3 regions of the Paenibacillus humicola genome follow, and region 3 is predicted to be linked to each of the others. Evidence: a T-box and tRNA genes for the amino acid it is inferred to sense, from the RefSeq annotation. Region 3 holds a T-box; the other regions hold tRNA genes.
What was found. The T-box of region 3 lies ahead of leuS (leucine--tRNA ligase). A T-box ahead of a tRNA ligase gene usually reads a tRNA of that ligase, here a tRNA-Leu.

Region 1 (9,645 bases), 1.9 Mb from region 3:
CTGAATGAAAAGCGGCATCCGCGCACCTGCATAGACGACCTTTTCGCCCTCGATGTACAGCACGGCCGCATCGAGACCGTTTTCAGCCGCGCCCGCTTCCGGTCGCTCCCCCGCCAGATAAAGCGTTCGCCGCAGGTGCCGGTTCAGAGAGCCGAGCATATAACCCGGATCGTCCCTGTTCTCGAGCTCCGCAATGCGGTTCAGCAGCGATACGGCGAGCAAAGCCATCATCGCCCCGGGAACGCCGTGCGCGGAGCACCCGCCGAGAGCGACCAGCACGCCCTTTTCAGTCCGTTTGGTCCAATAGAAATCGCCGCCGACGGCACCCTTCGGCCGCATCAGGATATAATGCTCCGGGAAAGCGTCCTCCAGCACCTTGTCCGCCGTCATAACCGACTGCTGAATGCGTTTGGCAAAAGCGGCCGCATCCTGCAGCTGCCGGGTAATACGCGAGAGCTCTTCTTGCTGCTCCTCACTGCGCTCCTCCAGGAGCTTGCTGCGCGTTACGGCCCGGTTATAGGGATCGGCCAGCCTGCGCGACGTATAGACGAAGAAAAAGCCGATGGAAGCAAACGCGATCAATGCGGCTGCAGCCGCACCGACCTTGATCGTATCGAGATAAGCGACCGTATTTTCGCGCGGCACGCCGAACACGAGCTGAAGCCCTGCGGATTGGACGGGGTCGCTGATATAATCGATCAGGGCGCCGGTATCGTCCGTCTCCGATTTGACGAGCGTTCTCCCGAACGTATCGAGCAGGCTGCCCGTAAGCTCCGGCGACAAAATCGCCCGCACATTTTTGCCGGACTGGCTTTCCGTATCGGAAAGCACCACATTTCCGGCCGAATCGATCAGCCAGGTGTGGCTGTTATTCCCGTAAGCGGTTTGCTGCAGCGCATCCGCGAACGATCGAAGGGTCAGCTGGACACCGGCCGCCCCGAGAGGATCGTCCTTGCTGCCGATCCGCGCGTTGACGCGGACGGAGGCCCGATTGTTCGCCTGACGATCGGCTATTACGATCTCGTACGCTTTTCCGTCCTTTAACAGTTGAAAAAACCAATCTGCATCCGGATCGCCCGAAACCATCGCGCCGGCCTCCGCCCCATATTCGTTCCATATCCGCCCCGTCGACCGGCTGACGATATAAGCGTCTTCATAATCAAAATCGCGCTTCATGCGCGCAAGCCTGCTCTTGACAAGACTTCCGTATATTTCGTCGGTTTCCCCGCTTTGCAGCCAATTCGCGACGCTGTCGTCCGACGCCAGCAGCCCGGCGGTTTCAACTGCCCGCCCGATGCGCCCGTCGATTTGGGAGGCGACGACATCCGCAATGCGGACGAGATCCTGAGCTTTCAGCTGGTTCGAAACCGTCCGCTCCGTAAACGTATAGACCAGAAATCCGGTCAGCAGCATCGAGCCGCTTATAAAAACGGCCGCAAGCGCGATCGCGCGCGGAACGCCGCTGCCGATGAGTGACAGCGCCGCCCGCGTTACGGCCCGGGCTCTTCGCCGAAAGGACGTGCCACTCCCGGGCGGCGGCGCCTCCGAAAGCCCTTCGCGTCTCCTGCTTTTCAAGACCAAGCGCTCCTCTTTTCGCAATTGCGGGCCAGGCAAAAAGCCCCTCTCCTGGCGAATGATTTCCTTTATTATACCATGATTAAAACGCGACTTTGTCATAAACAATCGGATTTTGTCGAATTAGAAGCATACAATCAAGATGCCGGCTCCGGCTGGTCCCAGCCTAGCTTTGGCCTGGGATTCGCCGCTCTGCTGCGTCCGGGCAGAAACGGCTATACCTTAATCGCCTTCCAGCTGGACTCGATCGTCTGCTGTACCTGCTGCTCGTCGAGCGGATATTTTCGGATCAGGTAGCCCTTGACGACGGCAGCGATCATCCCGTGTGTCAGCTGATGGCACAGGAGCGGATCCATCTCCCGGATGATGCCCATCTTCTGGCCGTCGGCGATCAGCTCCAGCACGGCGCGGGACGAGCCCGAATCGTCCATATTGCGGATCTCGGGCGAAATATAAGGCGAATAGGAATAGCTGTCGATAAACAAAAATTTTTTTGGAAAATCGACCCCGAACCGGAGCCTGTTCAGCTGGAATCGTTTAAACCGCTCGTATAGGCTGAGTCCGTGCTGATACCCGGCCATCAGACTTTCGCCCATATGGATTCTCGCTTCTTTATAGACCTCGTTGACGAGCTCTTCCTTACTGGCGAAATAATTGAACAACGTTCCCGAGCCGACCTGCGCCCGCTTGAATATTTTGGCGAAGGTGACCGACTGCAGTCCTTCTTCGTCGATTAAATCGAGTGTTGCGCTCATAATATCCTCACGTTTTCCCATTAACGAAGCACCTCGTTGAAACCACTTTATTACCGCACTCGATAAGTGTCAAGTTTTTGGAATTTATATTCTATATAATAGACGGAAAAGAGAAATTACATCCAAATTTCAGCCAGAATTCAATTTAATATTGTCGAAATTCCGGAATATATATTCCAAAAATCGCTTGACTTAAACCGTTTCATGCCGTATGATCAGGTGGTTGGAATAAACATTCCAGACAAAAGGAACATCCTATACGGAGGAGGAACATTCCATGTCTAAAGTATGGCTCATTACGGGAAGCTCCCGCGGTTTAGGCCGCAGCCTGGCCGAAGCGGTGCTTGCTCGCGGCGACCGGCTTATTGCCACCGCCCGCAAACCCGAGCAGCTGGCCGGACTTGTCGAGCGCTACGGCGAGCGGGTAAGCGCCGTTTCCCTTGACGTGACGAACGCCGAACAGGCCGAAGCGGCCGTCCGTTCCGCCGTCGACGCCTTCGGCAGCCTGGACGTGCTCGTTAACAATGCCGGCTACGGCAACATATCATCGATCGAGCAAACGACGTTCGACGATTTCAGGGCGCAGTTCGAAACGAATTTCTGGGGTGTCGTGAACGTGACCAAAGCGGCGATCCCCGTGCTGAGGGAACAGGGCTTCGGGCATATCGTCCAAATCTCTTCGATCGGCGGGCGTACCGGCGCTCCGGGACTCGCCCCCTACCAGTCGGCCAAATGGGCCGTCGAAGGCTTCAGCGAAGTGCTGCATCAAGAAGTCGCGCCGCTCGGAATCAAAGTAACCATCGTCGAGCCGGGCGGATTCCGGACCGATTGGGGCGGCTCGTCGATGAGCCATGTAGAACCGGCTCCCCCTTACCGGGATACGGTCGGCGCCTTGTTGAAGCATATTCGTCAAAATCAGCCGAACGGCGACCCGGATAAAGCCGCGCTGGCCATTATTGCCGCCGTGAACGAGGAAAATCCTCCCCTGCGGCTGCTGCTCGGCAAAGATGCGGTCGCCTACGCGCGCGCGGTCGACAAGGCGCGTCTCGCCGAAACGGACCGCTGGGAATCGCTCAGCGTCTCGACGGATTTTGACCCGGAGAAAGAGAACGAATACGTTTCCGGAGTCATCCGGAAATAAGCGGGCCGTTAAACGAATGCAGGCGGCTTCCCGCCGCCGGATGGCGCGTGGAAGCCGCCTGCATTTCTTTTCATACCAGGTTACGCGTTGGAAACGCGAGTCTTCGCTTTAAATTCTTTGCGCCTGCGGTGAAGGATCGGCTCCGTATAGCCGCTCGGCTGCGCGCCGCCTTCGAAGACGAGCTCGCATGCGGCCTGAAACGCGATCGACCGTTCGAAATCCGGCGCCATCGGCCGATAATTCGGATCTCCGGCGTTCTGCCCGTCGACCACTTTGGCCATGCGCTTCATGGTCTCCAGGATTTGCTCCCGCGTGCAAATGCCGTGTCGCAGCCAGTTCGCCATATGCTGGCTGGAAATGCGAAGCGTGGCGCGGTCTTCCATCAGCCCGACGTTGTTGATGTCCGGCACCTTCGAACAGCCGATGCCCTGCTCCACCCACCTGACGACATAGCCGAGAATACCTTGAGCGTTATTGTCCAGCTCCTGTTTGATTTCCTCGGGCGACCAAGCCGGCTTGCCTTCGACGGGAAGGGTCAGAATTTCATCCCGGTAGCTTCGGATGGCGTTTTTCAGTTCATCCTGAACAGATCGTACGTTCACCTGATGATAGTGCAGCGCATGCAGCGTCGCCGCCGTCGGGGACGGCACCCAAGCCGTGTTGCAGCCGGCCTTCAGCTGCCCGACTTTCTGCTCGAGCATATCCTTCATCAGGTCCGGCATGGCCCACATGCCTTTGCCGATTTGGGCGCGGCCCTGCAGTCCGGCCGCCAGGCCGCTCGCGACGTTCGATTGCTCGTAAGCCTGCAGCCAGGCCGACGATTTCATGTTGTTCTTGCGAATCATAGCGCCCGCTTCCATCGAGGTGTGAATCTCGTCCCCCGTCCGATCCAGGAAACCCGTATTAATAAACGCGATCCGGTCCTTCGCCGCGCGGATGCACGCTCTCAAATTGAGAGAGGTGCGGCGCTCCTCGTCCATAATGCCGATCTTGATCGAATGGCGGCTGAGCCCGAGCATTTCTTCCACCCGGTTGAACAGCTCGTCGGCAAACGCGACCTCCGCGGAGCCGTGCATCTTCGGTTTGACGATATAGATCGAACCGGCCTCCGAATTGACGGTCGATCCGCCGCGGAGCAAATCATGCTTGGCGATCAGGCTCGTCACCACGGCGTCCAAAATGCCTTCGGGAATTTCCTGCCCGTCCGGACCCAGCACCGCATCGATTGTCATCAAATGTCCGACGTTGCGGACAAAAAGCAGCGAGCGCCCTCTCAGCCGCAGCTCCTCGCCGGAAATCGACGTATAATAACGGTCGGGCTCCAGAGACCTCGTCATCATTTGGCCGCCCTTCGGGAAGGTTGCGGTCAAATCGCCTTTCATCAAGCCGAGCCAGTTGGCGTATACCTGCACTTTATCCTCGGCGTCCACCGCCGTAACCGAATCCTCGCAGTCCATGATCGTCGTCGTCGCGGCTTCCAGGAGGATGTCCTTGACGCCGGCTTTGTCCGTCTTGCCGATCGGGTGCGAGCGGTCGATCTGGATTTCGATATGAAGCCCGTTATTGACCAGCAAAATCGCTTCCGGCTTCGCCGGATCGCCGCGATAGCCCGCCAGCTTGGAGGGCTCCTTCAAGCCTGCCGTCTGCCCGCCGGCCATCGCTACGGCCAGCCGGCCGTCCGCGATTGTATAGCCCGCCGCATCCGCATGAGAACCCTGCGTCAGAGGCGCAGCTTGATCCAATACGCCGCGGGCATAAGCGACAACTTTGACGCCGCGCGCCGGATTGTAGCCGCCCGTCCGTCCGGCGCCGTCCTCTTCGCCGATGACATCGCTTCCATAAAGCGCATCGTACAGGCTTCCCCAGCGCGCGTTTGCGGCGTTCAGCGCATAACGGGCGTTATTGACCGGAACGACCAGCTGCGGACCGGCCTGCAGCGCGATTTCGGAGTCGACGTTCTCGGTGCCGATATGAAAATCGTCCGGCTCGGCTTCCAAATAGCCGATCTCCTCCAGAAACGCCTTGTACGCCGCAAAATCGAACCGGTCGCGATTTTGTCCGTGCCACTCGTCGATTTGCTTCTGCAGCTCGTCCCTTTTCGCGAGGAGCTCTTTGTTCCGGGGCCCAAGATCGGCGATCAGCCGTTCGAAATCGGCCCAGAACCGCTCTTCGTCCAATTCGGTGCCGGGAAGCGCGGCGGAATGAATAAAATCGTATAACGTCTCTGCAACCTGAAGGTTTCCGATCTGCTTGTAGCGTTCCATTGGTTTCCCCTCTTTTCAAAATGTTAGGACTGTGCGATTCGGTTCCGCAAATGGCCGATGCCTTCAATAAAGCAATCGACGATATCGCCGTCGCCGACCATCTCCGCTCCCGCGGGCGTGCCTGTCAGGATCACGTCTCCAGGCATGAGCGTCATGAACCGGCTGATGCGGGAAATCATGACGTCGACCGGCGTAATGATCAGCTCCATCGGGGCATCCTGCAAAACGTTCCCGTTCACCGTCGCCTGAATGTGCGCCGACCGGTAATCGAATTCGGTTTCCACAACCGGGCCGAGCGGACAGAACGTATCGAACGCTTTGCCGACCGTCCAGTGTCCTTCCGGGTGAAAATAATCGGTGGCGCCAAAATCGTTGGCGACCGTATACCCGAAAATCGCGGCGTCCGCTTCGGCCGGCTCGATGTTCCGGGTCCGGCGGCCGATAATAACGGCAAGCTCCGCTTCAAATTTGATTCCGGGAGTGCCGGGAGGCAAAAGGACCGGTTCGTCGGGGCCGACCACCGTCGTCACCGGCTTGTAGAAGAAGATCGGCAGCTCGGGAATCTCAGGCTTCGGATCTCCCGCGGCGACAAAGTTTTTGCCAATCCCGATAATATGCCTCGGTTCGACCGGCGCCTTCAGCAGAACCTCTGCGAGCGGCAGCGTGTTTCCCGTTAACTGCAGCGGCCCGTACATGTCCCCCGCAAATTCGCGGATGACGTCGCCTTCGAGCACGCCGCTTCGCGTCACGGTATCGCCGCTTTGAATAAATCGGACCAGTTTCATGTTTCGCATCACTCTCTGTTCATTATTTTGAACACCGTTCTAAATACGGTTCAAAATCAGTTTCCCATAGATTTGGCGCTCTGTCAATGCAATCCCGGCGGCGTTGCGCGGCCCGGAACGAAAAAAAGCTTGCAGGAAAAAGCCGGACCGGGAACGTGCGGACCATCCCTGCTAGCAATTGGCAGGACGGCTGTCTGCCGGACAAAGCGCCGCTTATCCGCATAAGGTGCGTTCAAGCCTGGGTGCGGGAACACGTGGCTGGGTTATACTCCCGAAGACTGCGATTCAAAAACGAAAAGCCCTTCGGATTATCCGAAGGGCTTCAATGTCATATATGGTGCGGTCGAGAGGACTTGAACCTCCACGGCTATTACACCACTAGAACCTGAATCTAGCGCGTCTGCCAATTCCGCCACGACCGCATACCGCTTTTTACAGCGACAAGAAAGATAATAGCATGCTTGTCCTGCGAAGTCAAACTTTTTTCATCCGGATCATTTCCACTGCGCGAGCAGCAGCACGATCGAGAACAGCCCGAAGCACAGGTTCAGCAAATATAGAAACGATACGACCTGAACCGGCTTCATGCCGCTCGCCAGCAGCCGAAAATGCGCCTGCGAAGCATCCGCCTTGTAGATCGGCACGCCCTTCACCATGCGCTGGATGACGACGCGGATATTGTCCAATATCGGAACGCCGATCGCCAGAATGGGAATGAACAGCGAGAACAGCGTCGCCTGCTTGAAGGCGCCGTCGAGCGCCACTACGCCGAGCACGAAGCCGAGGAAGGTCGCTCCCGAATCGCCCATAAAGACTTTGGCCGGCGGCCGGTTGAAAATGAGATAGCCGAGCGATACGCCGACCGTCATGACCGCCATCATGGCGGAGCCCTGCTGTCCCATGACGAGCGCCACAACCAGCAGCGTTCCGCCGGAAATGGCGGACAAGCCGCCGGCAAGCCCGTCCATGCCGTCGGAGAAATTAATGACCGTCGTCACGCCGAAAATCCATAGAACGGTAAACGCAAACTGCATCCACTCGGGCAGCGTTATGTAAGCCCCGTTTAGCGGGTTCTGAAAGCCGGAAAAGACGACGCCGGATGCGTATACGAGCACGGCGGCCCCGACCTGCACGATCGTTTTGGGAAGCGCCGGAAATTCACGTCCGTTCGTTTTGTACCAGTCGTCGACGATGCCGATGAGCAGAATCAGCAGGCCTCCGCCGAGTATGGCCCCCGTTCTTTCCCACGATTCATGCAGGAACAGCAGAAACGTGACGGCAAAGCCGATATAGATCGCGATTCCCGCCGTCAGCGGGATCGGGTCGCGGTGAATTTTGCGTTGGTTGCCGGATTGCGGCTTGTCGACGAATCCGATGCGAAGCGCAAGCTTTTTGAACGGAGGAATAAGGCCGATGACAATACAGAATGACAGCGCGAACGCCAAAAGATAACTCATGGTTTTCTCCTTCCCGGCACTTGGTTTCCTTTCCACCAAATCGATTGTAAGCAAAAACCAATTGCAAAGTCAACGTCGAAACCGTGTCCGAAAAACGGCGCGTCCGCGGAATCCGCGCCCATCCGCGGCTTTTGGGGCATATTAAAAATTACTCACCTTGCGGCAGGTCCGCTGCCTTCCGTCAAATTTGGCCGATCGATGCTCAGCAGGAACCGATGGCATAAAAAATAAACCGGTCCCTGTTTTTGGCAACCGGTTTATGCGCTGAAGCGGCAAACGTTACTCCATTCGACCGTTCAAACGTCAACGGATGTGATACAAGCCGTAGACGTTGTCCATCGGCTCGTACCGGTCCGAAATATCCTCCATGCGGAACAGCCGCTGCACGCGCGGCGACATGCGGTCGTAGACGTCCTGCGGAATCGGCATGCGCCCGCTCGTCGCGTTCCAAGAGGCGCAGCTGCTCCTCGTTCACCTGCATCGCGTCGGGAATTTCGCGGCTGGCGATGGCAAGCATCACCTTCTGGTTGTACGGGTCGCCCTGGACGGCGCTCCATTCCCGCGTCAGCTTGATGTTCAGCGCATCCTCGTAAAACTTCGTCATGACGTTGTTTTCCACGGTTTGACCCGGCGGCAGACCGGAGTCGCCGGGCGGCAGCATTTGCGCGATGCTGACCGTCACGGGCTCCGGCTCCGGCGCATACGGATCTTCCGGTTTGGCGCCGGCGTCCGGCTTGGCTCCGCCGTCCGCGTCCGCGGCAGCTGTTCCGGCGCTTCCGTTTGCCGGCGCATTTGCGCCGCTGTCCGCCGCCTTGCTGCAGGCGGTTGCAAAAAGCAAAAGCAGCAGCAGCGCTCCGGCATACCATTTTCGGCTCATATCGATCCCTCCCTGTACGGATTGATGAAGCTGTGACCCATTATACGGCGGAATGCGGAGCGGCAGGGAGCGTCTTCCATCGCCCGCCGAGAGGAGAAACGTCTTCGGCTGAAGAGCGGCGATTCGTCGCAGCGGGCGAATTTCCACCTTTTCCCGGGCGATTGCACACCTCTTCTGCGCACCAGGTCCGTAGGCCGGCTGACTGTGTCCGGAGCGCGTTCAGTGCCGAGCCGCGCATTGAGATTACGCATGACGCTTCCGGTCCGTTCAACGGCTTGCATCGCGCGTCCGCCCGGCCTCCCGGCCGTGCCGTTTTCGCCGGATTTCGCTCGGAAGCACGCCGACCTTTTTGCGAAACACTTTGCTGAAATATTTCTCGTCGGGATACCCGCACCGCTCGGCAATCCGGTATATCGGCTCGTTCGTCTCGCAGAGCAGCTTCTTCGCGGCATCGATCCGCTCGTCGAGCATATATTCGTGAAACGTTTTGCCCGTAATGTTCTTGAAGCATTCGCTGAAGTAGCTGCGGCTGATATGAACGCGCTCCGCCACCTCCGTCAGTCTCAGGTCGAGCCCGATGTTCCGGTTGATATAATCGACCGCCCGCATCATGCCCGTCATCATGTCTTCGGAATAATGATGGCCAAGAAATGCGCTCCGGATCGCCTTCCTCGCCTTCTCCAGCACAATAGCCCAGTCGGCCCAGCTGCGTAAGGACGCCCCTTCGAGCAAAGCGGCGGGATCGAACGAAACGTACTTCTTCCACTGCATAAACACCTCGTAAAAGAAGC
Region 2 (9,645 bases), 1.9 Mb from region 3:
CGGCGCGGACATTCGGATCCGGCGTCAGCCCGAGCAGAGCCGCTTCCTCCGCGCCGCTCGCGATCATGACGGACACGGACGCCGGACTGTCCGGCACCCCATATTCCCACGTCTCGCCGATGCCGGCGAGCGCCTCGTGCAGCCGGCCGAGCGCAAGCCCCAGCCTCGTCTTGTCGTTCGAAACGGAAATGGCAACCGCCATGGTACAGCCCTTCTTTCCTGATGGATTCCGGTCAAGCCGGATCACGATTCGTTTCGAATAGCTCGCACGAATACCTGGTTTCGAATTGCCCGCCCGGCTGCAGCTCCAGATACGTGCCGTGCGCGAGCGAATCGTCCAGCGAAGCGAAGGCGTCGTTGGACGGTTCGACGGCCACCGTATAGATGCCCGGTCCGATGCTGCTCCAGTAGCGGATGTAGGGAAAAGCGTCGAGCTGCCAGCGCAGCTGAACGCCAAGCCCCTTCCGGCGGTTCACCAGCCGCGCCCAGGGCTCGCCGGCGTTTTTCAGCACGAGAAACAGCTGATCGCTCGCGGTTCGCGGCAGCACCTTCCGGATGTCGCGCGGCGCGCCGCCGTGCAGCGTAATCCGGTCGATCGGCTCCTCGAAGGCGGCCGGATCGCTTCCCTGCGCCGCAGCGTACTGCCGGGGGTGAAAGGCGATGCAGCCCTCGGGCACTTCAACGTCGACGGTCTCGTCCAGAAACGTTCCGCCGAACGCGGGATGCTGGGTCCATGTGAACGAAGCGGCGGCATCGCCCCTGTTCCGGATCCGCTGCGTGATATGCAGCGTCGATTCGCCCTTTTGAAGCGTAAACGTCTTTTCGACATCGAGCGGGACTTCCGGCAGCTGCACGAAGCAGCGTACCGATACCGTGTCTTCCGTGTTTGACGTCACTTCATAAGCCCACGGCAGCGTGGCGGCGATACCGCCGTTATCCTGGGTAATTTCGATGCCGCCGTACCTGGCGCGGTGCGGAAGACAATCCTGCCAGCCGCCAACGTAAATCTCGGAATACATACGCAGCCGCCGTTCCGCAAGGTCTCGGCCGCGAAAGCCGTCCAGCCCCGGTCCTGTCTTCAGCAGTACGTCCATCTGCAGCGGCTTGTAGATCAACTCGTAGATATCGGCCCCTTTACCGGCCAAAATACTTATTTGCAGCAGCCCGTTTTCCAAAACGAGCCTATCGAGTCCGGCAGCCGTCGTTTCGCGTATCGTGCATGGCGAATGTTTCATCGGTTCGAAGCCGCCTTACTGCTGCGGAAACAGATTCGTCTCGCGCGGCGTCGGGAAAATTTCGTCCAGCCGCTTCAGCGTCGGCTCGTCCAGCTCGATCTCGACCGCCTTCAGGCAGTCCTCGAGCTCCTCGACCGTACACGGCCCGATGATCGGGGCGGTGACTGCCGGCTGGGCGAGCAGCCAGGCCAGCGCGACATGCGATTCCTTATGGCCCAGCTCGCGGCACAGGGCGGAATACTGCTCTATCTGCGTCCGGTGCGTTTCAAGCAGCCTCCGCGCATGGCCGGCGAGCCGCTCGGGAATGGGACGGGACATGTCGATCGCAAGCAGCCCCCGCGCAAGCGGACTGAAAATGATGACGCCGATGCCAAGGTCCTTGGCCGTCGGAATCGTATCGTTCTCGGCAAAGCGGTTGATCAGGTTATAGCCGTGCTGCTCGGAAATGAGTCCCATAAAATGACGTTCTTTGGCGCTTGATTGCGCTTTCAACAAATCCCGGCCGGCAAAATTGGACGATCCGATATAATCGACTCGTCCCGAACGGACGAGGCCCTCGAACGCTTCCCAAAGCTCTTCCCACAGCACGTTGCGGTCCACATGGTGCATCTGGTACAGCTCGATATGGTCGGTCTGCAGCCGCCGCAGCGAAGCTTCGAAATGGCGGCGGATTTTATACAGCGACAGCCCTTGCGGCTTGTTCGGCCCGTCGATCGTATCGTCGTCGAACATCCGCCCGACCTTCGTGCCGAGCACGACCCGCTCGCGGCGGTTGCCGCCTTTGGCGAACCAGCGCCCGATAATCTCCTCGGTAATGCCGCGCTGGCCAAGGTCGCCGTAAACGTTGGCCGTATCGAAAAAGTTGATGCCCGCATCCAGCGCGGCGTCCATAATGCGGTGCGCCTCCTGCTCCGTCACGCTGCCGTATTCGCCCGGCCGCTTGATCGAGCTGCCGAATGCCGCCGTACCCAGGCACAAGCGGCTGACCCGCATGCCCGACCGTCCCAAATAACCGTATTTCATTGTCCATTCCTCCCGATTCGATTGAAAATGTATTGCCGCAAAATGAAAGCGTTCTCTTATGCGGCCCCGCAAACCTCGAGCCTCACACAATACAGGGAAGTCGATGCCGTGATGTAAAGGATATCCCGTCGGTCCGAACCAGGGCTTCCGCCGAAGCATAGGTTTGCCGCCACCTCCGGCAGCTCGATCCGGCCCAGCGGCTCTCCCGATGGCGCGATGATCCAAATCCCGCCCGGACCGGTGACGTATACGTTGCCGCGTTCGTCCGTCTTCATGCCGTCTGCGGCGCCGGGCCCGGTATTTGTGTCGAGCTCCGCAAACAGGCGCCCGCCGCTCACGCTTCCGTCCGGCGCAACGTCGTACACCTTGATATGCTGCTTGTTCGTGTCGTTGACGTACAGCAGCGTTTCGTCCGGCGAAAAAGCGAGCCCGTTCGGGCGTTCGAATTCGTCCGTCAGCAGCTCGACCTCACCAGTGGCAAAGTCGCAGCGGAATACGCCGTTATAGTTCAAATCACGCGGGCCTCCCAGCATGGCGCTGTACGGATCGGAGAAATAAAGCGAGCCGTCCCTTTTGACGATGACGTCGTTCGTGTTGTTGAGCCGGTCTCCATTATAATGCGTCGCCAGCGGTGTCACCGATCCGTCCGGCTCGATGCGGGAAATCCGCCGCTCCAGCGATTCGCAAAGGATAAGCCGGCCTTCCGCGTCCATCGCCATGCCGACCGCACGGCCGCTCTTCTCCTTGAAAAGACGCGCCCCTTCCGCTTCGCTCCAGACGTGGATGCGCTGATTCGGAAAATCCGTAAAAAACAGCCGGCTCGTCCGCGGACACCAGACGGGACCTTCCGCAAACGAATAGCCGGTCGCGAGCTTCCGGATTTCCCGGCCTTCGGGAACGATGCCGTCCAGCCCGGCGGAATAACGGATGATGTTCATTCGCCGATTCTCCTTTCAAAATGGACACGCGTACATAATGTGATCTTACACCCGCATCCGCGTAAGTTCAATAAAAGAGGCTCACTAAATTGTACCATTCGCCGCCCGCCCGGCTGCTGTAACGAATTTAATATCCGTTACACTTTTTTATGGTCGCCGATTCCCCGCCCTTTCGGAGAAAAAAAAGAAAACGCAGCCCGGTACTCGGTCTGCGCCGAGCGTATGCCTGGCCGCGATTTCCTCGCCGCTCCTATTAGAAAAGAGTTCGTTATTGGTGACGCTTCACATTCCGGGTTATTCCTTCCGCTCCATATCCTGCTTCAGGAAGCGAATCAGCTCCTGCTCGCGCTGCCTGCTCATACGTTCGGACAGTTCCGGCGTCCAGTCGTAAAAGCCTTCGCCGTTCTTTTGCCCGTAATGCCCGTCGTCCACCAGCTTCCGCATCGCCGCCAGCGACTCGCCGTCGTTGTTCAAATCCTTGAACAAATATGAGGAGATGGAATCAAACACTTCCAGTCCGCCCATGTCCGCCGTCATAAAAGGCCCCGTGATCGGCAGCCTGCGCCCAAGGCTCATCGTCACGGCCGTGTCGATGTCCTCCTGCGTCGCGGCTCCGGTCGCCAAAATATGCTGGGCTTCGCGGAACAGCGCGTACTGCAGCCGGTTGCCGACAAAACCGGGAATGTCCTTCTTCACTTCGATCGGCTTTTTGTTCATTTCGCGGAGCAGGGTCATCGCCCGTCCGACGGTCTCGTCGTCCGTATGCTCGCCGCGCACGACCTCGACCAGAGGAATCAGGTGCGCCGGATTCCAAAAATGCGTAACGACCATCCGGGACGGCCGTTTCATATCGCGTGCGATCGCCGTCGGGCTGAGACCCGACGTGTTGCTGGCCAGCACGGTGCCGCTGCCGCACAGGTCGTCCAGCTTTTCGTAAAACTGCTGTTTCAGCTGAAGCTGCTCCGGAATCGCTTCGATGACGAAGGTCGCGCCGTCGACGGCGTCCTCGACCGACGTCAGCAGCGTAATTCTTTCCCGAATCCGTTCCCGCTCCCCAGGCTCGATCAAGCCGTTTGCATCCAGCAGCGCAAGCTTGTCCCGAATGCCTTTATCCGCGCGTTCCAAGTCGGGCTGGTCGATTCCCTGCAGCTTCACCTCCATCTTGGCCCATGCGGCCGTAAGCGCTATGGAATGGCCCATCAGCCCCGCGCCCAATACGGTAAGCTTCTCCATCTCTTCTCCTCCTTCGGCGTGACCGAATGATGTTGACGATCACCCGTTACGTCCTTGATTCGTGACGCGATCCAAGCTTTCCTTATGTACGCCGCGACGAATAAACGCCGCCCGTAATTGAATGGTGGAAGCGTTCGCAACACTCATTATAACACTGCCTTCCGCCGTGTGGAGATGTTTTCATTTATACGCCCACTTATACCTTAAGTACCGGCTTGATTAAAGCGTCGTCCCGGATGTGCCGAAAATTCGGCTTGCGGCAAAAAACTCTTCTGCGGCACTTGCGCAGAAGAGTTTTTTCAATCCTGTATGCGGTCAAGAGGACTTGAACCTCCACGGTTGTTACACCACTAGAACCTGAATCTAGCGCGTCTGCCAATTCCGCCATGACCGCAAAGCTTTATCGTACCGCGCCTTGCCGCGCAGTCACATGTGCTATCGTACCACCCGGCTGCGGTGCAAGTCAAGGCGCGGACGTGAAGTTCCAATTTTCTAACAAATAAGCGGGCGCCGAACGATTAGTCGAATATATCGCCGAAAACGTCAAACATCGATTTTTTCTTCCGGCGCTTGTGGCCGTGCTTGTCGTAGCCGCCGTATCCGCCGCTGTCGTGCGGCCGGCTTTTGTGCTCGTCGAATTTTCCCTCAAAACGGTCGTCGTCGTCATATTCCCGGTATTCCCGTTCGCCCTGCATGAGTTTGTCCAATTCCCCGCGATCCAGCCAAACGCCCTTGCAGTCGGGGCAAACGTCGATGAGCACGCCTTCCCGTTCCACTTCGCGCATCCGGACATTTTCACAAACCGGACACTTCATCATGAACGCCTCCATTCATTCCGGCCGTTCAAACAGGCCTCTTTAGAGGGTTCTACGTTGAAAAGCCGAACAGGTTTCAACCTTCCTTCCGCCGCTAGTCGGCGGCGTTCGTTCTCGGCTGCGAAGCCGGCTCGTACCGGTAGCTTCTGCTCAGCTTGACGACCCGCCGGTTCGCTTTGCGGATAACGACGCTTTCCGCATCCCAGGCGACGACCGTGCCGACGACGTCGTTCATTTCCAGCGCGTCGCGGACGACGCGCACCTGCGTGCCATTCAGGCGGTAAGCGTCCAGCTCCTCTTCCGAAATCACGCGATATTCCCCCTTACAGGTAAAATGGACCTGAAACGAACGGCAAAAGCCGTCGCCCCAGGTCCGCAGCTTGTCATTACGGCCAGCCCGTTAGCCTACGTGTTCCTTCGAATCGTTCGTCTCGTACCATTCGTCGAGAACGCGGGACGACATGACGCGGCCCGTCACGTAATCCGCCTGCTTCTGCGAAAACTGCTTCCGCCAATCGACGCCGAGCTCTTCGGACAATTTGACGATCGTCAGCAGCTCCGACCATGCGACATACCGTTTATACCAGAAAAATTGAGGATGCTCGATCATATAAGGATACAAGTCGTCAAATTCCGTATGTTTGCAATCGAGCGCGCGCTCGAAGTGTTCTTTCGCGCCGGCCAGCTTGGACAGTAAAAATTCCGCATTCAGATTCCCCATGCTTCATGCCTCCCCTCGGTCACTTAGGAACATTATAGATCAAAAGGCGCTGCACGAAAAGAGACTGATTTTGGACACCGATCGGTTCGTCTACTCGAACCGGATTTTTCCGCCTTCCAGCGAGCCGATGCGGACCAGCGATTCGATGCGAATGCCCTGCTCGCGGATTGTCCGGGCTCCGGCCTGGAACGATTTCTCGACGACGATGCCGAGTCCGGCCAGCTTCGCTCCCGACCGCTCGATAATTTTGATCAGCCCGCGCGCCGCATCGCCGTTGGCGATAATATCGTCGATGAACAGCACCGTGTCGTCCTCCGTCAAAAATTGCTTGGATACCATGATGTCGGTGACGATTCCTTTCGTAAACGAAGGCACACGCTCGCACAGCGCGTCGGGATCGGCGATCAGCGTCTTTTTCCGTCTGGCAAAAAGAAGCGGCACGTTCAGCGCGAGCGCGGCAGCGAATGCGACCGGAATGCCGGACGATTCCACGGTGATCACCTTCGTAATCGGATCTTCCGCGAACCGGCGGGCAAACTCCCGGCCCATCTCCATCGTCAGCAGAGGATCCACCTGATGGTTTAGCAGCGCATCGAGCTTGAGGACATCGTCGTTAATAATTACAGCTTCGCGCAAAATGCGTTCTTTTAACAGTTCCATCGCTTTCCCTCCACCGAAAACCTTTTTCATTTAAACGTACCACAAGCGCACGCCGAAGTGCAATAATGCGCCTAAAAAGATCGAGCCGGCAGCAAACAAGCTGCAACTTTTCCCAGGCTCAAACGTCTAAAGGAGTAACAAAACAAAAAGACGGAGTTACGGATTTCACCCGGAGGAGGGACATCGGCATGAAACGTACGGCTTCGCAAACCGTGGCTCGAGCCGCCGCGATTTTCCTGTTGTCGGTCGTCATTGTGGGCTGTCAAAGCGAAACCGGCGGCGGGAAGGCCGCCGATTCCTATGCGGCGGAAACCGGACAAGCCGGGACGGGTGCCGATGTGCCGGGCAGTCCGCAGCAGGCCTATCATACATCGCCGAAGGAAAACGGTGAAATTCCGGTCGTAACCGTATCCGAGTCCGAGAAGCCGGGCCCGGAGGGCGCCAAAATGGACGCCTCCCCGGGAACCGGCCCGAATACCGGCGATCCGGCCGGCCGCTGGGACCCGAAAGCGCCTGCGCTGAGCGGCATTTCGCTCGGCGGCTTGCAGGCCGCCGCCTTGGACAAGCTGGGCAAGCCGAAAGACAGCTATCCCCTGAGCAGCGGCGGCGAAACGATCTCCGTCCGGGAATTCGACGGGTTTTCCATCGGCACCGCCGGGGGCAAGGTCATCTTCGTCGAAGTATACGGCAAGCAAGCCGATCCCGGCCTGAACGGACTTCGTATCGGCGACCGAGCGGACGCCGCGGCCAAAGCGCTCGGCAAGCCGGATACGAATACCGGCAGCGTCATGACGTACAAAGCCGGACATGCGCTGCTGAAGTTGGACGTCGACCCGAAGACGGAACGGATCGTATCGATCAAGCTTTTTTCAACGGCAGACCAGCCATAATGCGAATAAGGCGCAAAACAAGATAGGAAACGTAAACGTCAGCCCGTATTTGACGTACTCCTTCCAGGTAAGCGGCGCCCCGCCGCGGCTGATCAGCTGCAGCCACAGGAGCGTGGCCAACGAACCGATCGGGGTCAGCTTGGCGCCGACCGCCGTGCCGAGCAGGCTGGCGAACGGCAAATAGGAAGGGCCGCCGCCGAGCTGTCCGATCGACAGCGAAGAAACGAGCACGGCCGGCAGATTGTTGACCGCCGCGGCAAGCAGCGAGAACAGGACGCCCGACCCGAAAATGCCGGCCGCCGCTCCTTGCGCCGTCACCGGCCCGAGCGCATCCGGAAACCAGCCGACGGCGCCGTGAAGATACAGGCTGTACACGATTAAATTCATCGACAGCGCGAACACGACGATCAGCCACGGCGCCCGCCTTACAGTTTGGCGGAAATTCGCTTTTCCCAGCGCGGCGGATGCCGCCCACTGCAGCGCCGCTCCAACGAGCGCGACCGCCATAACCGGCAGGTGCAGTCTCCCCGAGACCAAATAACCCGCCATCATGACGCCAATCATGATCCAGGATACCGCAAACAGCCGCTTGTCGCCGATCGCCGAACCCGGCGCGGGAAACGAATGCGGCGCCTCCTCCCGGTTTTCTTCCCGACGGATCGTTCTCCCGAAGACGAGCGCCGTCATTCCAACGGTCGCCACAATGGCCGTCATTCCCGGAATGAGCATGACCTTGGCGTAATCCCCGAAAGAGATTCCGAAAAAATCGGCCGTCAGAATATTCGTCAAATTGCTCATCATGAGCGGCGCGCTGGCGGTGTCGGCCATCAGGCCGACGCTGAACAAAAAGGCGATTTTCGCTTTGCGCGGCAGCTTCAGCAGCGCCGTTACCTCGAGCGCGATCGGAGTCATAATCAGAATCGTGCCGTCGTTGTTGAAAAAAACGGTGATGCAGGCGGCCAGCAGCGACAAGCCGACGAGCAGCCGCACCTGCCGGCGGTGGAATCTCCGCACGATATGAAGCGCCGCCCAGCGGAAAAAACCGTTCTGGTCAAGCAGCGAGGTAAAGAGCATAATGCCGATCAGCGAGAACGTCGCATCCCAGACGAAGCTCCAAATATAGGCGGCATCTGCCGGCGCGAGCAGCCGGAAGGCGAAGAGCAGCGCCGCTCCCGCCAAAGCGGGATACGCTTCGCGCAGCCCGCACGGTTTCCAGACGATCAGGATGAGCGCCGCGATAAATACGGCAATCGAGAAGATTAAGGGCATAAGAGCAGGTATCAGTCGCTTTCTCTGTATGGATGGATAAGAACAAATTTGGGCAGCAAGCCTTTTTTCGAGTCATGCCTGTCCGGGTCCGGACATAGTGTGGTAAGAGAACGGATTGACCCGCGAAGGAGGAAACGTCCTCACGTACATCGTGCACGCGGCGGACGTCTCGGTCGTATCGACACGAACGGGTCAAGCCTGTAGAAAGGCAGGTCGGTTGCCGTTATGAGAAGACTGGGCAAAGTGCTGCAAATCGCGTTTACGTATATGGGCACGATTGTCGGCGCAGGGTTTGCGACCGGACAGGAAATTTTACAGTTTTTTACCCGCTTCGGCTACTGGGGGGCGGCAACCATTGCGGTAGCGACCGTAATGTTCATCTGGCTCGGCGCGAAAATGATGCTGATCGCAAGCGACGTCTCGGCCAAATCGTACGAGGATGTCAACAAGGTGCTGTTCGGACCGCGGCTCGGCGAATGGATCAGCCATTTCATGCTGCTCGTGCTGTTCGGCGTATGCGCCGTCATGCTTGCCGGCGCCGGCTCGATTTTCAACGAGAACTGGAATATTTCATACCAGTCCGGGCTGCTCATCACGATCGCCGGCTGTTTCGTGCTGCTGCGCAAAGGGATGCGTGCGATTTTGACGGTCAATACGATCGTCGTACCGGCCATGCTGTTTTTCACGGTGCTCATTATCATTGATACGGTGAGCACGCCGGGCGCAAGCCGGTGGATGCTGCTCACGTCGGATTATTCGCCGATTGCCGCCTGGGCGTCGCCGTTCCTGTATACCGCCTTCAATTTGTCGATGTCGCAGGCTGTGCTCGTGCCGCTCGGCGCCGAAATGAGCGACCGCAAA
Region 3 (9,645 bases):
CGGAGTATCCGCACGTGCTGCTGCGGGGAGGAAAAGGTTACGGTGTTAAAAGTCGGCATAATGGGCGGCACGTTCGACCCGATTCATTTCGGCCATTTGCTTGCTGCCGAGACGGCGCGCGAGACATGCGGGCTGGACGAGATATGGTTCGTCCCGTCCTGCAAGCCGCCGCTTAAGGCTGGCGAGCCCGAGGCGGACGGCGGATTCCGGCTCGAAATGGTATACCGCGCCATCGATTTTCAGCCGCATTTCCGGGCGATGGATATCGAGCTGGAGCGCGGCGGCACGAGCTATTCGATCGATACGGTGCGGTCGCTTCAAGAGCTGTACCCGGGCAGAACGTTCAGCTATATCATCGGCTCCGACCGTGTCAATGATCTGCCGAAATGGCACCGGATCGAGGAGCTGGCGGACGTCGTCGATTTTATCGGGGTCGAACGGCCGGGAGAATCCATCGACAAGGACAGGCTGCCTGCTTTTATTAGCGGAAAGCTGCGCATCGCGCAAATGCCGCAAATCGGCATATCGTCAACGGATATACGGAAGCGCTGCGCCGAAGGACGGTCGATTCGTTTCCTCGTGCCCGAGAAAGTGTATTCGTTTATAAAAAGGAACGGTCTGTATGAATCGTAACACGATGATGGAAGCGGTTCGCGCTGAAATGCCGGAGCGCCGGTGGGCGCATACGCTCGGCGTCATGGAGACGGCGGTCAAGCTCGCCGAGCGTTTCGGCGGGGACCCGGAGAAGGCGGACCGGGCGGCGATTTTGCACGATGTGGCGAAGTATTGGCCGACGGCGAGGATGGAAACGATCATCCGCGGGCAGGGACTGCCCGCCGATCTGCTGGACTATGATAAGGAACTGTGGCACGCGCCTGTCGGCGCGTTCGTGGCGGAGCGGGATTACGGCGTGTCCGACCATCAGGTGCTGGACGCGATCCGCTACCATACGTCGGGACGGGAGCGCATGACGCTGCTCGACAAAATCGTCTGCCTGGCCGACTATATGGAGCCCGGACGCGATTTTCCCGGGGTGCATAAAATCCGGGAATTAGCCGAGCATAGTTTGGAGAAGGCGCTGATCGCCGGGTTCGACTCGACGATTTCATATTTGCTGGCGCAGGGCAAAAGGATTTATCCATTGACGGTGGCGGCGCGCAATGATTTGATTTTAACGGTGCGGGAGGCTGAGCAATGACGGTGAAAGCGGACGAACTGATGCAGCTCGTGGTGGCTGCGGCGGAGGACAAAAAAGCGCATCAAATCGTGGCGCTCAATCTGACGGGCGTATCGCTGGTGGCGGATTATTTTGTAATCTGCCACGGTAATTCCGATACGCAGGTGCAGGCGATCACGACGGAAATTCGCAAGCGGGCGGAAGAAAGCGGAGCGCGCGTGCGCGGCGTTGAAGGGATGGATTCGGCAAGGTGGGTGCTGGTCGATCTCGGTGATGTCGTCGTTCACGTGTTCCACCGCGACGAGCGCGAATATTACAGCCTGGAGCGGCTTTGGTCCGACGCGAAGGTCGTGGAGTTCGCATGAGCCTCATTGCGGGGACGATACAAAAGCTGAGGGTGGCGCGCGAAGTGCCGCCCTACGGCTTTTTCCTGACCGACGGCGACTCGGAAGTGCTGATGCATTATACGGAAATCATCGACAAAAAACCGAAGCCGGGCGCAGAAGTCGACGTGTTCCTGTACTTTGATTCGGAAGACCGTCCGGCCGCCACGATGAAAAAGCCGCTGATTACGCTCGGCGATGTGGCCCGGCTGGCCGTGGCCGATCTTCACCCGCGCATCGGCGCATTTCTGGAGATGGGGCTCGGCCGCCAGCTGCTGCTGCCGATGTCGGAGCAGCCGGAAGCGAAGGAGCTGCGGCCGCAGCGCGGCGACGAAGTGTACGTGACGCTCGCGCACGACAAAGCCGGCCGCCTGGTGGCGAAAACGGCAAGCGAGGAGCAGCTGGCGAAGCTGGCTTTTCGCGTGCCGTCAGCCTGGCGCCATACTTGGGTGGAGGGCTGGGTGACCAAAACGCTGAAGCTCGGTTCCTTTGTCCTGATCGACGGCGGCGTGATCGGCTTCGGCGCCATGGGGCTCATTCCGGAAAGCGAGCGTTCGCATCCGTTAAGGCTGGGCGAGCGCGCCCGCGCGCGAGTAACGTTCGTGCGCGAGGACGGGCGGGTCAACCTGTCGATGGTTCCTCCGAAGGAAGTCGGCCGCGTGGAGGATGCCGACCGGATTCTGGCCTTTCTGGAAGAGCGGCCAGGCGGCAGAATGCCGTATTCCGACGAAACGCCGGCCGATATCATTAAGCAGAAGTTCGGCATCAGCAAATCGGCGTTCAAGCGCGCGGTCGGCAAGCTGATGCGCGACGGCCGCGCGAAGCAGCTGGGCGGCTGGACCGAGCTGGTTCAGGCCGAAGAGGCGGCCGGAGCGTCCGGTAAGGACGGGCACCGCGACGGGGACGGCCCGGAGGCCGGGGGGACGGACTAAAAAAAGCCGGCAGTGCGGGACAAATGCCCGTCATGACCGGTGAACGATTTTACATCATGGGAGGATGACATCGATGCATGCTTACCGGCAATTCGCGGCTGTGTACGACCGTCTGATGGAGGATATGCCTTACCCTGAATGGATGCGTTTCGCCAGATCCTGCTGGGAACGGTATGGCGTTCCGAAGACGATCGCCGATTTGGGCTGCGGGACGGGCAACCTGTCGATTCCGCTGGCGCGGTCGGGCTTTCACGTTTACGCCATCGATCTGTCGGCGGAAATGCTGACGATCGGACGCAACAAATGGGACGCCTCGCCGCAGCATACGTTCCGCACGCAGGAGGGTTCTATCCGCTGGCTGCAGCAGGATATGCGCGACTGGGAGCTTCCGCAGCCGGTCGACGCCGTCATCTCGTTCTGCGACTGCGTCAATTATTTGACGGAGGAGGACGACGTCGAGGCGGCGTTCCGGGCCGCGTACGGACAGTTGAAGAGCGGAGGCGTTTTTCTGTTCGACGTTCACGCTCCGCGGACGCTCGCGCGCTACGCCGGCGAACAGCCCTTCGTGCTGGACGAACGCGATATCGCTTATATATGGACGTGCGAGCTCGATCGGGAGCGGACCGAAATCGAGCATAAACTGACGATTTTCGCCCGCGAGGGCGAGTCGCGCGACGCGCGGTATGCCCGGATCGAGGAAACGCACGTGCAGCGGGCGTATGAACCGGCTTGGCTCCGCGGCGCGCTGGCCAGAGCGGGCTTCGGGAACATCGAAATCTATGCCGACTTCCGGCTGGAGCCGCCGAACGCCGAATCGGAACGGATTTTTTTCGCCGCGGTGAAATAATTCGGGCGGTCCGCGCTTGACAGGCCGCAAACGCTTTTTTATAATCGAACTAACATTTTTTAATGCAGGCTTTGAAGAGGAGCAGTAGTTTTAACGCGCCCGGATCAGAGAACCGGCGGTTGGTGCAAGCCGGTCCGGCGCGGAGACGAACTCGCCTTGGAGCCGCGCGTCAAACTGGCCGCAGACCGTCGTCCGCCGCCGCGAAACGCGCCGTTTCGCCCGCGATAAGGGCTTCGAGTGAGCGGCGGCAAAGCATGCCTGCCGCTAACTAGGGTGGTACCACGGGAGACGAGTCCTCCCGTCCCTAGCGTTAACGCTGGGGGCGGGAGGTTTTTTGCATTTTCGTCAAGATCAGGGAGGACAAGAAGATGGCGCAGGATCGTCAGGAATTTGGCTACCGTCCGCAGGAGCTGGAGCCGAAATGGCAGCAATATTGGGATCGGCACAAGACGTTTCAAACGAAAGAAGACCCGGACAAACCGAAATTTTATGCGCTCGACATGTTCCCGTATCCGTCTGGGGCCGGGCTGCACGTCGGCCATCCGGAAGGCTATACGGCAACGGACATCGTATCCCGCTACAAACGGATGCGCGGCTATAACGTGCTGCATCCGATGGGCTGGGACGCGTTCGGACTGCCGGCGGAGCAGCACGCGCTCGATACCGGCGAGCATCCGCGCGACATTACGGTGAAGAACATCAACAACTTTCGCCGCCAGATCAAATCGCTCGGCTTCTCATACGACTGGGACCGGGAATTCAGTACGACCGATCCCGATTATCACAAATGGACGCAGTGGATTTTCATCCAGCTGTATAAGAAGGGACTGGCCTATGTTGCCGAGGTGCCCGTGAACTGGTGCCCCGCGCTCGGGACGGTGCTTGCGAACGAGGAAGTGATCAACGGCCTCAGCGAACGAGGCGGCCATCCGGTCATCCGCAAGCCGATGCGCCAATGGGTGCTGAAAATTACGGAATATGCCGAACGGCTGCTGGAGGATCTCGAAGAGCTGGACTGGTCCGAGAGCATCAAGGACATGCAGCGCAACTGGATCGGCAAATCGAAGGGCGCGGAGGTGACGTTTGCGGTCGACGGGTACGACGAGTCGCTCGTCGTCTTTACGACCCGTCCGGACACGCTGTTCGGCGCCACGTACTGCGTCCTTGCGCCGGAGCACGAGCTGGTGGAGAAAATCGCTTCGCCGGAGCAGAAAGCTGCGGTTGAAGCGTACCGGGAAGCGGCGGCGCGCAAGAGCGATCTCGAGCGGACGGATTTGGCGAAGGACAAAACCGGCGTCTTTACCGGCGCGTACGCGGTCAATCCGGTTAACGGCGCGAAGGTGCCGATTTGGATCGCCGATTACGTGCTGGCCGGCTACGGCACGGGCGCCATTATGGCGGTGCCGGGGCACGACCAGCGCGACTGGGAATTCGCCAAGCAGTTCGAGCTGCCGATCGTTGAGGTCGTGCAGGGCGGCGATCTGTCGAAGGAAGCGTTCGCCGGCGACGGCCCGCACGTGAATTCGGATTTTCTGAACGGGCTGCATAACGAAGCTGCCATCAAACGGATGATCGAAAAGCTGGAAGCGAGCGGCAGGGGCAAGGGGAAGGTGACGTACCGGCTGCGCGACTGGCTGTTCAGCCGCCAGCGCTATTGGGGCGAGCCGATCCCGATCCTGCATCTGGAGGACGGCACGATGAAGCCGGTGCCGGAGGACCAGCTGCCGCTTCGGCTGCCGGACGTCGAGCAGATCAAGCCGTCGGGAACGGGCGAATCGCCGCTGGCCAACGTGAAGGAATGGGTCGAGACGGTGGACCCGGAGACCGGCATGAAGGCGCGCCGCGAGACGAACACGATGCCGCAGTGGGCGGGGAGCTGCTGGTATTACCTGCGTTTTATCGACCCGCATAACGACAAGGAGCTTTGCTCGCCGGAGAAGCAGAAGGAATGGCTGCCGGTCGATCTGTACATCGGAGGCGCGGAGCATGCGGTGCTCCATTTGCTGTATGCGCGTTTTTGGCACAAGGTGCTGTACGACCTTGGCGTCGTCGCGACGAAAGAGCCGTTCCATAAGCTGGTTAACCAGGGCATGATTCTCGGCACGAACAACGAGAAAATGTCCAAATCGCGCGGCAACGTGATCAATCCGGACGATATCGTCGGCGAATTCGGGGCGGACACGCTGCGGATGTATGAAATGTTTATGGGGCCGCTTGAGGCGACGAAGCCGTGGAATACGAACGGCGTGGAGGGCATGTCCCGGTTCCTCGCCCGCGTTTGGCGGCTGTTCGTCGGCGAGGACGGCGGGCTAAACCCGCGCATTGCGGACGGCGAAGCGGCCGAATCGTTCAAGCGCACATGGAACCGGACGATCAAGAAGGTTGGCGACGACTACGAGCATCTGCGGTTTAACACTGCGATCAGCCAGTTGATGATTTTCGTCAACGATGCGTACAAAGCGGAAACGCTGCCGCGGAAGGCGATGGAGCATTTCGTGCAAATGCTGTCGCCGCTCGCGCCGCATATCGCCGAAGAGCTGTGGGCGAAGTTAGGCCATGGCGAATCGGTGACCTACGAGCCGTGGCCGTCTTATGAAGAGGCGTGGACGGTCGATCAGGAGATCGAAATCGTGGTGCAGGTAAACGGTAAAATCGTCGATCGCCTGTCGATTCCGGCCGACATGGAAGCCCCGGAGATGGAGGAGACCGCGAAGCGGTCGGAGAAGGTCAAGGAAGCGACCGCCGGTAAAACGGTGCGCAAAGTCATTGCCGTCAAAGGCAAGCTCGTCAATATTGTCGCGAACTGACGCCGCTTCGGCTGCATGCGGCAAAAAATAGACAAAGAGGTGAGGGCTTCTTAACGCAAAGCATGCGTTAAGAGCCGTTCACCTCTTTGCTGTTTAAGGCGACGGCCAAATGCTCCAGATCGTCGCGGTATTTCGCATGGGTCGTCTTGATGACGGCATTGAAGACACCGTCCAGCTCCCGTTCCAGCAGCGCCAGCGCTTTGGCGGTAATGCCGCCGGGAACGGCGACGCGCGCCTGCAGCTCCTCAGGCGTCATGCCGCCCTCGGTAAGCAGCTGGCCGGTGCCGAGCAGCATCGTGCTGGCGATGAGCAGGGCTTCGCTGCGGTCGATACCGGTTTCCTCGACGGCGGCGTCAACGAACCGCTGCAGCACGAAGGCCATGAAAGCGGGTCCGCAGCTGGACAGGTCGGAGACGATCCGGGTATGTTTTTCGTCGATAACAAGCGGTTCGCTGATCGCGGCCAGGAGACCGTTCAGCTGCGCCCGGTCGGCGGCCGTTACCCGGCTGCCGTACATGCACAGCGTCGAGCCGCAGCACAAATAGTTCGTGATGCTCGGGATGACCTTGGCAATTTTGCACGGCAGCAGCTCTTCGAGCTGGTCGAGCAGCACCGGGCTCGTGATCGAGATCACCAGCTGATGCGGCTCCAGCACGCCGCGCAAATCCTCGATCACGTTTTTATATTCGTGGGGCTTGATGCATAAGAAAATCATGTCGCGTTTTTCGGCCGCTTCGCGGTTCGTAGGGACGGCACGCAGGCCGAAATGCCGGTAGGCGAGCCGCTCCGCTTTGGCAAATGTACGGTTGCTGGCCGTTATTTGCGACGGTTCGAGCGCGCCCGAGCCGATAAAGGCCTCGATTAGCAGGCTGCCCATGCTTCCGATTCCGATAAAACCGACATTCATCACAATTCCTCCCTGACGTTGCGCGTAAGGTGTCCCGGCTTTCGGCTCGAGCCGCTAATCGGGGGTACGCGCATATGGACGGATCGGCTTGATGCGTACTGCCGCCTGCTGCTTGTCGAAACCGGCGGACGCCCAAGCGCTCTTACTACAATATGCGGGGCAGCATGGCCAGATAACCCGGGTTTTGACGGAAAGAGAAGAAAAATTAACGATTTCGAATGGGAGGCTCGAACATGCAGATGTTCAACAAGCGGCTGGGCCGGCGGGATAAACCGGCGCTCATTTCACTCGTCATCCTTGCAATCGGTGCTGTCATGCTGGCCACCGCGCTGCTGCTGCAGCGGAATGCCTATGAGCCGCCCGGCTGGCAGCCGGTTAACGGGCAAGTCGCGGAGGCGCTGGAGCGGCTGGACGATGCGGGGAAAGCCGCTTCAGGCGCACTTGAAGTGCAGGAGACTGAGACCGCGGCGCAGACTGACGCGGTGAAAGCGGGAAGGAAAGCCGATGCGGGTGAGAATGCCGGCATGGGTGGGAATGCCGATGCGGATGGGAATGCCGGCACGGGTGGGAAAGCCGATGCGGGCGGGAATGCCGGCCCAGGCGTCGGAAGCGGTGCAGGCTCGGCCGCTGGCACTCAGGATGGCGCCGTCTCTGTGGGCTTGCATGAAAGCGGCCGTTCTGATCAAGCTTCTCGTGTCGGAGGGCCGTCAGGTTCCAGCGCTGCCGTCGGTGAACCTGCTGCAGGTTCCGATGGCGAGAAGTCTCCCGCGGCAGGGAACGAGGGCCGAATCGATATCAACCGCGCAGCCGAGCCCGAGCTCGACGCGCTGCCCGGAATCGGCGAGTCGAAAGCGAAGGCCATTGTCGACGAAAGGGATCGGAACGGACCGTTCCGGTCCGCGGACGATTTGCTGCGCGTGAAGGGAATCGGGCCTAAGCTGCTGGACAAAATAAAGCCCTTCATTGTCGCCGGCCCGTGAATATGCGACAATAAAAGCTGTACGCGCGAGACGACGATGAACCGGATGCTGCAGCGGGAGTCCGATTTCCGTTTGCGGTTTCTCCTAAGGCGCAGGCGGCTTTAAGGAGGAAGTTCCCCCGCGTATTTTCAATAAGGCTGCTAAAGCGTTTATTTGAAGCCGCAAACACCGGCGCTGAATGCTTTTTGCACATTTACAACTATGCTGGCAGAAGCCGGCACGCGATTAAACAACACAAGAGGAGCGTATTCGAACCGATGGCGGCACAATCGCAAGACAGCGCACGCAAGGATTGGGACACTTATTTCATGGATATCGCCTATATGGTATCAACCCGGTCGCGCTGCCCGAGAAGACATGTGGGAGCCGTGCTCGTGCAGGGAAAAAAACTGCTGGGAACGGCTTATAACGGAGCCCCGATGGGCGTGGCGGACTGCTCGGAAGCGGGCTGTATGATCGTGGAGGAAGTCGAGGTCGAAACGAGCGGCGGAGAGGAGAAAATGATCCGGAAGCAGCGCTGCATCCGGACGATTCACGCCGAGCAAAATTTGCTTCTTTTCACAGACCGGATCGACCGTGAAGGGTCGACCGTATATGTCACCGACCAGCCCTGCTGGACATGCGCCAACATGCTGGCGAACAGCGGCATTAACGAAATCGTCTATCACCGGCCCTATCCGAAGGACAGCGAGAAGGTCGCGGACCTGATGGCACAGAAAGGGATAACGTTCCGGACGCTGGCCGGCTACGAGCCGCCGGCGCAGGCGGGCATGAATGTGATTTCGTAAACACAAATCAGCAGGGCAAGCGGGGAAGAACCTCCGGCCAGCGTCTAAGATGACGCGCCGGAGGTTTTTTTGATTTAAAGGAAACTTTTCGTCAACGGAGGAACTGTTCAATGAAGCAAAGACCGCTCGTTGCATTTGCGATTTGCTGGGTGGCGGGGAGCCTGGCGGCGGCTGCGCTGACCATGACCGGGACGGTGTTTGCCGGCGTGGGATTTGCGCTTGCGCTGCTCGCGGCGGCGCTGGGCGGGCGGATCGGCCGGCCGCTCGCCTTTGCCTGCCTGGCCGCATACGGCCTCGCGGCAGGGGAACGCGCTTGGTCGGACGCGCGCAACGCGACCGCGCTCACGGACCTGCTCGCCGCCGCCGAGGCGGCGGGACCTTCGGCTGCGCCGTCTTTCCCCGCCGAAGCCGAAGGGACGATCGCGTCCGCCGTTCAAATCGACGGCGACCGCGTGCAGTTCCGCGTGACGGCGGATACCGTCCGCGTCCGGGACGAGCGGGCGCCGCGGCGGCTGGGCGGCGAGCGCCTGCTCGTACAGGTGCGGCTCGCCGAGCGGGCGGAGCTTGCCGCGGCGGCCGGCTGGCGGCGCGGCGACCGGGTCCGCGTCGCCGGCGAGCTAGAGCGGCCCGCAGGGCCGACCAATTTCGACGGCTTCGATTACCGCCGCTATTTGCGCAGCCAGCGCATCCACTGGCTGCTGAAGGCCGGCGGTGCATCGGCCGTCTCGGCGCACGCCGGCCCGCGGCTGCAGGCGGCGTCGCTGCTCGGCCTGATCGACGATGCCCGCGCATCGCTCGGCAGCCGGATGGAGCGGCTGTTCCCG

Region 1: it encodes a tRNA-Leu, which carries the amino acid that the T-box ahead of leuS (leucine--tRNA ligase) is inferred to sense. The anticodon was not compared.
Region 2: it encodes a tRNA-Leu, which carries the amino acid that the T-box ahead of leuS (leucine--tRNA ligase) is inferred to sense. The anticodon was not compared.

What each region holds. Positions count from the first base shown of each region.
Region 1 covers NZ_JAQGPL010000001.1:1,968,443-1,978,087, reverse strand. The annotation lists gene PD282_RS09165 (PP2C family protein-serine/threonine phosphatase) at 1-1,575, opposite strand, end outside; gene PD282_RS09160 (TetR/AcrR family transcriptional regulator) at 1,791-2,351, opposite strand; gene PD282_RS09155 (oxidoreductase) at 2,608-3,471, shown strand; gene PD282_RS09150 (malate synthase G) at 3,552-5,735, opposite strand; gene PD282_RS09145 (fumarylacetoacetate hydrolase family protein) at 5,759-6,520, opposite strand; tRNA gene PD282_RS09140 (tRNA-Leu) at 6,856-6,942, opposite strand; gene PD282_RS09135 (MraY family glycosyltransferase) at 7,015-7,977, opposite strand; gene PD282_RS09130 (hypothetical protein) at 8,180-8,854, opposite strand; gene PD282_RS09125 (response regulator) at 9,122-9,645, opposite strand, start outside.
Region 2 covers NZ_JAQGPL010000001.1:1,938,689-1,948,333, reverse strand. The annotation lists gene PD282_RS09060 (beta-N-acetylhexosaminidase family protein) at 1-202, opposite strand, end outside; gene PD282_RS09055 (DUF4432 family protein) at 234-1,235, opposite strand; gene PD282_RS09050 (aldo/keto reductase) at 1,251-2,258, opposite strand; gene PD282_RS09045 (SMP-30/gluconolactonase/LRE family protein) at 2,315-3,196, opposite strand; gene PD282_RS09040 (3-hydroxyacyl-CoA dehydrogenase family protein) at 3,491-4,429, opposite strand; tRNA gene PD282_RS09035 (tRNA-Leu) at 4,740-4,823, opposite strand; gene PD282_RS09030 (TFIIB-type zinc ribbon-containing protein) at 4,948-5,244, opposite strand; gene PD282_RS09025 (hypothetical protein) at 5,339-5,554, opposite strand; gene PD282_RS09020 (hypothetical protein) at 5,645-5,965, opposite strand; gene PD282_RS09015 (xanthine phosphoribosyltransferase) at 6,056-6,625, opposite strand; gene PD282_RS09010 (hypothetical protein) at 6,814-7,515, shown strand; gene PD282_RS09005 (ArsB/NhaD family transporter) at 7,495-8,784, opposite strand; gene PD282_RS09000 (YkvI family membrane protein) at 9,010-9,645, shown strand, end outside.
Region 3 covers NZ_JAQGPL010000001.1:3,819,697-3,829,341, reverse strand. The annotation lists gene nadD (nicotinate-nucleotide adenylyltransferase) at 43-633, shown strand; gene yqeK (bis(5'-nucleosyl)-tetraphosphatase (symmetrical) YqeK) at 623-1,198, shown strand; gene rsfS (ribosome silencing factor) at 1,195-1,542, shown strand; gene PD282_RS17765 (CvfB family protein) at 1,539-2,492, shown strand; gene PD282_RS17760 (class I SAM-dependent DNA methyltransferase) at 2,566-3,339, shown strand; T-box leader at 3,402-3,648, shown strand; gene leuS (leucine--tRNA ligase) at 3,708-6,146, shown strand; gene comER (late competence protein ComER) at 6,214-7,053, opposite strand; gene PD282_RS17745 (helix-hairpin-helix domain-containing protein) at 7,287-8,033, shown strand; gene PD282_RS17740 (deoxycytidylate deaminase) at 8,291-8,821, shown strand; gene PD282_RS17735 (ComEC/Rec2 family competence protein) at 8,932-9,645, shown strand, end outside.